3 regions of the Micromonospora sp. RB23 genome follow, and region 2 is predicted to be linked to each of the others. Evidence: predicted binding sites of a transcription regulator. Region 2 holds the regulator's gene; each other region holds the start of a gene.

Region 1 (3,274 bases), 900 kb from region 2:
CGGGTGCGCCGCCCGAGTCCGGCGCTGGGATGCCTCCTGGCTGGCCGCCGGCCGCTGAGCAGCCGCCTGACGTGGTCGCCGGGATGCCGCCTGCCGGGCCGTCGCCCGTCTGGGACCCCGCGCGCGGCGCCTGGGTTCCGGCCGGCCTGCCGCCGCAGGGCTGGGCCGCTTCCGGCGTCGGCGGCTACCCGCCCGGGGCCGGCCCCTACGGCGGCCAGCCCTGGTATCCGGGGGCACCGGTCGGCTGGTACCCGCCGGGTTACGGCCTCGACCCGAACGACGCCCTGGTCACACCGCCCGGCGCCGGCATCGGTGGCTGGTTCGACCGGTTCTGGGGCGCGCTGCGTCGGGGCTGGCGGCAGTTGGTGCCGATCATGCTGCTCACGCAGGTCCTGCCGGCGGCGGTGCTCTCGGTCATCTCGTTCGGTCTGGACCCGTCACCCGCCTGGGAGGCGCAGGCCGAGACGAACCCGTCGGCCGGGCTGCCGGACAACTTCGCCACCAGCCTGCTGACCCTCGTCGTCGTGCTGGTCGGCGGCAGCCTGGTGATCGGCCTGGTGCAGGCGCTGGGCTGGGCCGCGGGCAGTTGGGTGATCACCCAGCAGGCGATCGGCCAGCCCGCCCGCCTCGGCGCGGCACTGCGGTACGGGCTACGCCGCGCGCTCGGCGTGTGGGGCTGGACGCTGCTGGTCAGCCTGCTCATCGGCATCGGAGTCTGCTTCTGCGTGCTGCCGGGCATCTACCTGGCGTTCGCCCTGAGCATGGCCGGCCCGGTCTACCTGTTCGAGCGGGACAATCCGATCGGCCGGTCGTTCCGGATGTTCCACGACCGGCTCGGGATGCTGCTCGGACGGGTGGCGCTGGTGGGCGCGGCGGTGATCATCGGAAGCGTCGTCCCCGGCGTCCTGGAGTCCGCCGGCACCACCGCGTTCGGCGAGGATCCGTTCGCGTCCCCGGGCGCCGCGGTCGGGGTGGTGGCCGTCATCGGCGTCACGGCGGTGCTGGCCCTGCCGGCCCACCTCGCCCAACTGGTCGGTCTGCTGATCACGTACGCCGAGCAACGCGCTCATGAGGGGCCCGTGAACGGGGCCACACTGGCCGCGGAACTCGGCTGACCGGGCTCATCGTGCTTGCACTCGGCAGGTGAGAGTGCTAAACAAGTCATTGGCACTCGCATACCGTGAGTGCCAATGGTCGGGACGGTGGGGCCTGGTTGCCCCGGTGTGGAGACACCGGAGCAGCACATGGCCGGTCGTCGCGGGCTATCCGGCCCGGCCGAAGGACGTCGTCGTCGCCAGGTGGCGACGTCCCAAGGTGCGTACACCAGGCGGCCCATCCGGGGCACACATCTCGGGTGGCCCGTGAGTGTCCAGGAGGACAACGCCGTATGGCCAAGATGATCGCGTTCGACGAAGAGGCGCGCCGCGGCCTCGAGCGGGGCATGAACCAGCTCGCCGACGCCGTAAAGGTGACCCTCGGCCCCAAGGGCCGCAACGTCGTGCTCGAGAAGAAGTGGGGTGCCCCCACCATCACCAACGATGGTGTGAGCATCGCCAAGGAGATCGAGCTCGAGGACCCGTACGAGAAGATCGGCGCCGAGCTGGTCAAGGAGGTCGCCAAGAAGACCGACGACGTTGCCGGTGACGGCACGACGACGGCGACCGTCCTGGCCCAGGCCCTGGTTCGCGAGGGCCTGCGCAACGTGGCCGCCGGCGCCAACCCGATGGCCCTGAAGCGGGGCATCGAGGCCGCGGTCGCGAGCGTCTCGGAGGAGCTGTCCAAGCTCGCCAAGGACGTCGAGACCAAGGAGCAGATCGCCTCCACCGCCTCCATCTCCGCTGGCGACAGCACCGTCGGCGAGATCATCGCCGAGGCGATGGACAAGGTCGGCAAGGAAGGCGTCATCACCGTCGAGGAGAGCAACACCTTCGGGCTGGAGCTGGAGCTCACCGAGGGTATGCGCTTCGACAAGGGCTACATCTCGGCCTACTTCATGACCGACCCGGAGCGTATGGAGGCCGTCTTCGACGACCCGTACATCCTGATCGTCAACAGCAAGATCTCGTCGGTGAAGGACCTGCTCCCGATCCTGGAGAAGGTCATGCAGGGCGGCAAGCCGCTGCTGATCATCGCCGAGGACATCGAGGGCGAGGCCCTGGCCACCCTGGTCGTCAACAAGGTCCGGGGCACCTTCAAGTCGGTCGCCGTCAAGGCGCCGGGCTTCGGTGACCGCCGCAAGGCCATGCTGGGCGACATCGCCATCCTCACCGGTGGCCAGGTCATCAGCGAGGAGGTCGGCCTCAAGCTCGACGCCGTCAGCGTCGACATGCTGGGCCGCGCCCGCAAGGTCGTCGTCACCAAGGACGAGACCACCATCGTCGACGGTGCCGGTGACGCCGAGCAGATCCAGGGCCGGGTCAACCAGATCCGGGCCGAGATCGACAAGAGCGACTCCGACTACGACCGCGAGAAGCTGCAGGAGCGGCTGGCCAAGCTGGCCGGTGGCGTTGCGGTCATCAAGGTCGGCGCGGCCACCGAGGTCGAGCTGAAGGAGCGCAAGCACCGCATCGAGGACGCCGTTCGCAACGCGAAGGCGGCCGTCGAGGAGGGCATCGTCCCGGGTGGTGGCGTCGCGCTGGTGCAGGCCGGCAAGACCGCCTTCGACAAGCTGGACCTGGTCGGCGACGAGGCGACCGGTGCCAACATCGTCAAGGTCGCGCTGGACGCCCCGCTGCGGCAGATCGCCGTCAACGCCGGCCTCGAGGGCGGCGTCGTGGTGGAGAAGGTCCGTAACCTCGAAGCGGGTCACGGCCTCAACGCCGCCAACGGCGAGTACGTCGACCTGCTGGCCGCGGGCATCATCGACCCGGCCAAGGTGACCCGTTCGGCGCTGCAGAACGCGTCGTCGATCGCCGCGCTGTTCCTCACCACCGAGGCCGTCGTCGCGGACAAGCCGGAGAAGACCCCGGCTGCCCCGGCTGGCCCGGGTGGCGGGGACATGGACTTCTGAGTCCAGATCCGACACACCGAACGGGGCGGGCCGCTGACGCGGTCCGCCCCGTTCGTCGTCAGGTGGGCAGCGGGCGCTGGTTGCGCCGCTTCTGCGCCCGGTCGTACGGCGGCAGCAACTGGATCGGCGCGTCCACCATCTCCTGCGGCTCGTCGGTCGCCGGGCGGCCGTCGGTGCTCATCTCGGCCAACTGTTCGGCGTCGCCGTAGTCCAGCCGGTCGAACGGCAGTTGGCCGGGCAGGTCGTCGACCGGTTTCCAGGTGA
Region 2 (3,274 bases):
GATGAAGCGCGGCGAGGTGCCGTACCCCAGTGACGACGTGGCGGCGGACCGCTACCTGGCGGCGGAGGCCGCCCTCGACGCGGCCGGCCTCTCCTGGTACGAGGTGTCCAACTGGGCGCGCACCGACGAGGCCCGGTGCCGGCACAACCTGCTCTACTGGACCGGCGCGGACTGGTGGGGCCTCGGGCCGGGCGCGCACAGCCACGTCGGCGGGGTGCGCTGGTGGAACGTGAAGCACCCCACGACGTACGCCCAGCGGCTGGCGGCCGGCGCGTCACCCGGCCTGGCCCGCGAGGTGCTCACCACGGACGAGGCGCACATGGAGGACGTGATGCTCCGGCTGCGGCTCGCCAGCGGACTGCCGCTGGAGGTGCTGGACGACGCGGGCCGGGCCGGCGCCGCGCGGGCGCTCGCCGACGGCCTGCTGGACGCCGAGGGGTACGCCGCCGGACGGGCGGTCCTCACCCTGCGCGGCCGGCTGCTCGCCGACGCGGTCGTGCGGGACCTGCTGCCCTGAGCCGGACGCTCCGCCCGGCCGGCGGCGGTGTGCCGGACCGGCCGGGGGAGCGGCCGGCCCGGGTCACTTGATGAAGTTCGCGGAGAGCGGGTAGCGGTAGAGCTGCCCCTCGTTGGCCTTGATCCCGGCGAGGATGCCGCACACGGCCCCGAGGATGATGGCCGCCGCGACGCCGATGAAGCCGATGAGGATGCAGGACAGCACCCAGCCGACCAGGCCGACGATCGACCAGATGAGCTGGAAGTTGAGCGCCGACACGGAATGCGCCCGGACGGTCGGCGACTGGTTGCCCCGGGCCAGCAGCGCCACCAGCGGGGCGATCCAGCCGAGCACGCCACCACTGATCATCATGCCGGCCGCGCCGCCGAAGTGTGCGATCAGCGCCCAGGTCTTGTCCTCGTTGTTGGCGTAGCCGCCGCCCGGACCGCCGAAGGCGCCGCCGGTCGGATACCCGCCAGTCGTGCCACCCGGCGGGTAGTCCCCAGGTGGAGGGTAACCACCCGGCGGAGGGTAGCCGCCCGACGGCGGTTGGTCACCGGTGGGCGGCGGATAGCCACCGGCCGGGGGATAGCCGCCCGGGCCGGGTGCCCCGGACAGTGGTGCGGTGGGCGGCTCGGCCGACGAGGACGAGCCGGGGAGATTCGGCTCCGGCGGGTAGCTGCCGGGGTCTCCCGCGCCGGGAGGGCGAGGTGGTTCAGTCATGGTTGTCACGGTAGGTGCCGTGAGCAACGCCGCACCAGTGCCACACCGCCGGTCGGGTCCTACGCGCCGGACGCGGACAACCTTGATCATCGCGTCGGCGGGAGCGCCGACGTAGACTGGCACTCGTTACAGTCGAGTGCCAGGACGGTCCGTCGGCCCCGGTGGGCCGGCGGCCGACGTGCGACAGGAGGTGCGGAGGATGGGTCTGGACGACCGCAAGCTCGCCGTGCTCCGCGCCATCGTCGAGGACTACGTCTCGACCCAGGAGCCCGTCGGCAGCAAGGCGCTGGTCGAGCGGCACCAGCTCGGGGTCTCCCCGGCGACGGTCCGCAACGACATGGCGGTGCTGGAGGAGGAGGGCTACATCCGGCAGCCGCACACCAGCGCCGGCCGGGTGCCCACCGACCGCGGCTACCGCCTCTTCGTCGACCGGCTGTCCCGCGTCAAGCCGCTCAGCCCGGCCGAGCGGCGGGCCATCGAGCGCTTCCTCGTCGGCGCCGTCGACCTCGACGACGTGGTCCACCGCACCGTACGGCTGCTCGCCCAGTTGACCCGGCAGGTGGCCGTGGTGCAGTACCCGAGCCTCGCCCGCTCCTCGGTTCGCCACCTGGAGCTGGTGCCGATCTCCACCACCCGGTTGATGCTCGTCATGATCGCGGACACCGGGCGGGTCGAGCAGCGGCTGGTGGAGCTGCCCGGGCCGGTGCCCGCCGACGACGTCACCGACCTGCGTCGCCTGGTCAACGAGAAGCTCGCCGGCGAGCGCATGTCCGACACGCCTCCACTGGTGCAGGCGTTGGTCGAGGAGGCGCCGGTCCAGCTGCGCCCGGCCATGACCACGCTCTCCACGGTCCTGCTGGAGACGCTCGTCGAGCGGCACGAGGAACGCATCGCGCTGGCCGGCACCGCCAACCTGACCCGGGGCGGTCTGCTCGACTTCCAGGGTTCGCTGCGGCCCATCCTGGAGGCACTGGAGGAGGAGGTCGTGCTCCTCAAGCTCATCGGCGAGACCGAGCCCAGCACGACCCGTGTGCTGATCGGCGACGAGAACGAGTTCGACAACCTGCGTGCCGCCTCGGTGGTCAGCACCGGGTACGGCCCGGGGGCCACCATCGTGGGCGGCCTGGGAGTGCTGGGGCCGACCCGGATGGACTACCCCGGCAATATCGCCATGGTGCGCGCCGTGGCACGCTACGTGGGCGAGCTGCTGGCCCAGAACTGACCAGTCAGGGCCGACGGCCGGCTGCGGCCGCCGGTCGGCGCAACGCGAGACGAACATGAGGACACGGAACGCAGTGGCCAGGGACTACTACGGCATCCTCGGTGTCAGCCGGGAAGCCTCCGATGACGAGATCAAGCGCGCCTACCGCAAGCTGGCACGCCAGTTCCACCCGGACGTCAATCCGGACCCGGAGGCCCAGGAGAAGTTCAAGGACATCAACGCCGCGTACGAGGTCCTCTCGGACGACCGGAAGCGGCAGATCGTCGACCTGGGTGGCGATCCGCTCGCCCCGGGCGGCGGGGGCGCGGGCGGCCCGGGTGGTCCGGGCGGCGCCGGCCCGTTCGTCGGTTTCCAGGACATCATGGACGCGTTCTTCGGTGGCGCCGCGGGTGGCGCCGGCCGTGGGCCGCGTCCCCGCACCCGGCCCGGCGCGGACGCGATCCTGCGCCTCGAACTGGACCTGCACGAGACGGCGTTCGGCGTCGAGGCGCCGATCACGGTCGACACCGCCGTGCTCTGCACCACCTGCTCGGGCGCGGGCACGGCCGCCGGCACCCACCTGGCCACCTGCGAGGCGTGCGGCGGTCGGGGCGAGGTGCAGTCGGTGCAGCGCACCTTCCTCGGCCAGGTGGTCTCGGCCCGGCCGTGCACCGTCTGCCAGGGCTACGGCACGACCATCCCGCACCCCTGCCCGACCTGCGCCGGCGACGGCCGGGTACGCACCCGCCGTTCGCTCACCGTCAAGATCCCGGCGGGCGTCGAGGACGGGATGCGGATCCGGTTGGCTCAGCAGGGCGAGGTGGGCCCGGGCGGTGGCACCGCCGGGGACCTCT
Region 3 (3,274 bases), 570 kb from region 2:
ACACCGGTATCCGAGCCGATCTCCGCCTTGCCGGATCGCCGCCTGGACTCCGCCTCGGCTCGACCGAGGGCTTTGACACACGCCCTAGACCGCAGGCTGGCCGATCAGCACGGTCGGCGCTCCCGCCACCCGGGTCAGCACCAGGCTCGCCGCCTGGTCGCCGGCCAGCCGCAGGTCCCGCCGCAGCTGCTCCGGCGTCAGCGCCGAACCCCGCTTGAGGATCTCCACCCGGCCCACCCGACGCTCGCGCAGCAACGCCCGCAGACGCTTGAGCGAGAACGGCAGCACGTCGGTGATCTCCAGGCAGCGCGCGTACGGGGTGCGGATCGGTTGGTCGGCGTAGAGGTACGCGATGCTCGGGTCAGCCAGGCTGGCGTCCAGCTCCGTGGCCAGCTCGGCAACGAGGTGCGCGCGGACCACCGCCGGGTCCGGGTCGTACAGGTAGCGGCGCGGGGGTCCGACCGGCGCCTCCGTGTCGCCCGAGCCGGTGAGCTGGTGGATCTCCTGCCGGTACACGCTGGCGCGGCGGGGCACCTCGGCCAGTTCGCCGCACCAGAGCGCGGCCTCGACCAGGTCGCCGTCCACGCCGACCCACTCCGCCTCCGCTCCGGCCGGGATGAGCGCGTGATCCAGGCCCGGCGCCACCTTCACCACCGTGCGCGGCACCCGCTCCGCCAGGCCGGTCACGAAGTCCCACGGCGGCGAGTAGGCACGCGGGTCGAAGATCCGTCGTCCGGTGCCGGTGGCCCGCCGGGCCGGGTCGCAGAAGACGGCGTCCACCCGGGACACGTCGAACGTCGTCGCGTCGCCGCGCTCGACCGTGAACAGGTCGGCCAGTCCGGCGGCGGCGGCGTTGGCGGCGGCCATCGCGGCGGTGACCGGGTCCGCCTCCACCCCGTACACCCGGATGCCGGCGCGGGCGGCGGCCAGCGCGTCCGCGCCGAGGCCGCACCCGAGATCGGCCAGGGTGCGCACGCCGGCCGCGCGCAGCCGGGCGGCCCGCCGGTCGGCGACCACCCGGCGGGTCGCCTGCTCCAGGCCGGCGCGGGTCAGGAACATCCCGGCGGCGGCCGGGCCGAACTTGCCCTCCGCCCGGTGGCGCAGCTCGGCCTGGGTGAGGGCCGCCGCCGCCAGCGTCGGAGGCACCCCGGCCGCGCGTAACGCCGACGCCGCGGCCAGTGGATCGCCGCCGGCCAGCTCGGCCGCCGCCGTGAGGGCGGCCGACCCCTCGGGGGTACGCAGTGCCGCCAACTGATCGAGATCCACCTGCCCATTCTCCCGGCCGAGCTGAAAATACCGCTGGCGGGGCGCGACGCGCTGGCACTCTCCTTGACGGAGTGCTAGCCACGGAATAACCTGCGATTAGCACTCTCACCCTGAGGGTGCCAGCTTCCGGGTCTAGCGACCCGGGTGCGCACGCCAGGCGGACCGGCACCCGCGACGACGGTCCCGCCCGGTGGCATGAGGCAGATTGACGCTGGTCAGCCCCGCTGGCCGGCAACGAAACCAGTACCCCAGGAGGGTATGCCCGTGACTACCGCGACCAAGGTTGCGATCAAGCCGCTCGAGGACCGCATCGTGGTCCAGGCGAACGAGGCTGAGACCACCACGGCGTCGGGCATCGTGATCCCCGACACCGCCAAGGAGAAGCCGCAGGAGGGCACCGTCCTCGCTGTCGGTCCGGGGCGCGTCGACGACAACGGCAACCGGGTCCCGGTTGACGTGCAGGTCGGCGACACCGTCCTCTACTCGAAGTACGGCGGCACCGAGGTCAAGTACGCCGGCGAGGAGTACCTGGTGCTCTCCGCCCGCGACGTCCTCGCGGTCATCGAGAAGTAAGCAACCGATCAGTGTCGCTGCCCCGGTCCGGCTCGCCGGGCCGGGGCAGCGGCGCTTCGAAGGGACATTCATGGCGAAGATCCTCAGCTTCTCGGACGACGCCCGACACCTGCTGGAGCACGGTGTCAACGCCCTCGCTGACGCGGTCAAGGTCACCCTCGGCCCGCGCGGGCGCAACGTCGTCCTGGACAAGAAGTTCGGTGCGCCGACGATCACCAACGATGGCGTGACCATCGCGAAGGAGATCGAGCTCACCAACCCCTACGAGAACCTCGGCGCGCAGCTGGTCAAGGAGGTGGCGACCAAGACCAACGACGTCGCCGGCGACGGGACCACCACCGCGACCGTGCTGGCGCAGGCGATGGTCCGTGAGGGCCTGCGCAACGTGACCGCCGGAAGCAACCCGGCCGGCCTCAAGCGGGGCATCGACGCGGCGGCCGCCAAGGTCTCCGAGGCGCTGCTCGGCCGGGCCGTCGAGGTCGCCGGCAAGGAGTCGATCGCGAACGTGGCGACGATCTCCGCGCAGGACGCCACCATCGGCGAGCTGATCGCCGAGGCGATGGAGCGGGTCGGCCGCGACGGTGTCATCACCGTCGAGGAGGGCTCGATGCTCACCACCGAGCTGGACGTGACCGAGGGTCTCCAGTTCGACAAGGGCTTCATCTCCCCGAACTTCGTCACCGACCTGGAGGGTCAGGAGTCCGTCCTCGAGGACGCGTACATCCTGGTCACCACCCAGAAGATCTCGGCGATCGAGGAGCTGCTGCCGCTGCTGGAGAAGGTCCTGCAGAACAGCAAGCCCCTGCTGATCATCGCCGAGGACGTGGACGGCCAGGCGCTCTCCACCCTGGTGGTCAACTCGCTGCGCAAGACCCTCAAGGTCTGCGCGGTCAAGGCCCCGGGCTTCGGTGACCGTCGCAAGGCCATGCTCCAGGACATCGCGATCTCCACCGGCGCCGAGCTGGTCGCCCCGGAGCTGGGCTACAAGCTCGACCAGGTCGGCCTGGAGGTGCTCGGCACCGCCCGGCGCGTCGTGGTCGACAAGGAGAACACCACGATCGTCGACGGCGGCGGCCAGAAGACCGAGGTCGACGACCGGGTGGCCCAGATCCGCAAGGAGATCGAGGCCTCCGACTCCGACTGGGACCGGGAGAAGCTGGCCGAGCGGCTGGCCAAGCTCTCCGGTGGCATCGCCGTGATCAAGGTGGGTGCGGCGACCGAGGTCGAGATGAAGGAGCGCAAGCACCGCATCGAGGACGCCATCGCGGCGACCAAGGCCGCGGTCGAGGAGGGCACCGTGCCCGGCGGCGGCGCCGCCCTGGTGCAGATCCTCCCCGTGCTCGACGACGACCTGGGCTTCACCGGCGAGGAGAAGGTCGGCGTCTCGATCGTGCGCAAGGCGCTGATCGAGCCGCTGCGCTGGATCGCGCAGAAC

Evidence for each region. Region 2 encodes HrcA, which represses chaperone genes, less so after heat shock. Its sites were predicted from a motif close to GGTTNGCACNCTCNNNNNGAGNGTGCNAACC; they were not measured.
Region 1: a site for HrcA is predicted at 1,163-1,193, ahead of groL (chaperonin GroEL). Genes of this name have one in related genera too.
Region 3: a site for HrcA is predicted at 1,361-1,391, ahead of groES (co-chaperone GroES). Genes of this name have one in related genera too.

What each region holds. Positions count from the first base shown of each region.
Region 1 covers NZ_CM132111.1:6,513,205-6,516,478, reverse strand. The annotation lists gene ACTFTM_RS29770 (hypothetical protein) at 1-1,115, shown strand, start outside; gene groL (chaperonin GroEL) at 1,388-3,010, shown strand; gene ACTFTM_RS29760 (hypothetical protein) at 3,069-3,274, opposite strand, start outside.
Region 2 covers NZ_CM132111.1:5,611,891-5,615,164, reverse strand. The annotation lists gene hemW (radical SAM family heme chaperone HemW) at 1-517, shown strand, start outside; gene ACTFTM_RS25465 (DUF4870 domain-containing protein) at 581-1,219, opposite strand; gene hrcA (heat-inducible transcriptional repressor HrcA) at 1,419-2,441, shown strand; gene dnaJ (molecular chaperone DnaJ) at 2,515-3,274, shown strand, end outside.
Region 3 covers NZ_CM132111.1:6,186,576-6,189,849, reverse strand. The annotation lists gene ACTFTM_RS28170 (THUMP-like domain-containing protein) at 85-1,266, opposite strand; gene groES (co-chaperone GroES) at 1,525-1,839, shown strand; gene groL (chaperonin GroEL) at 1,910-3,274, shown strand, end outside.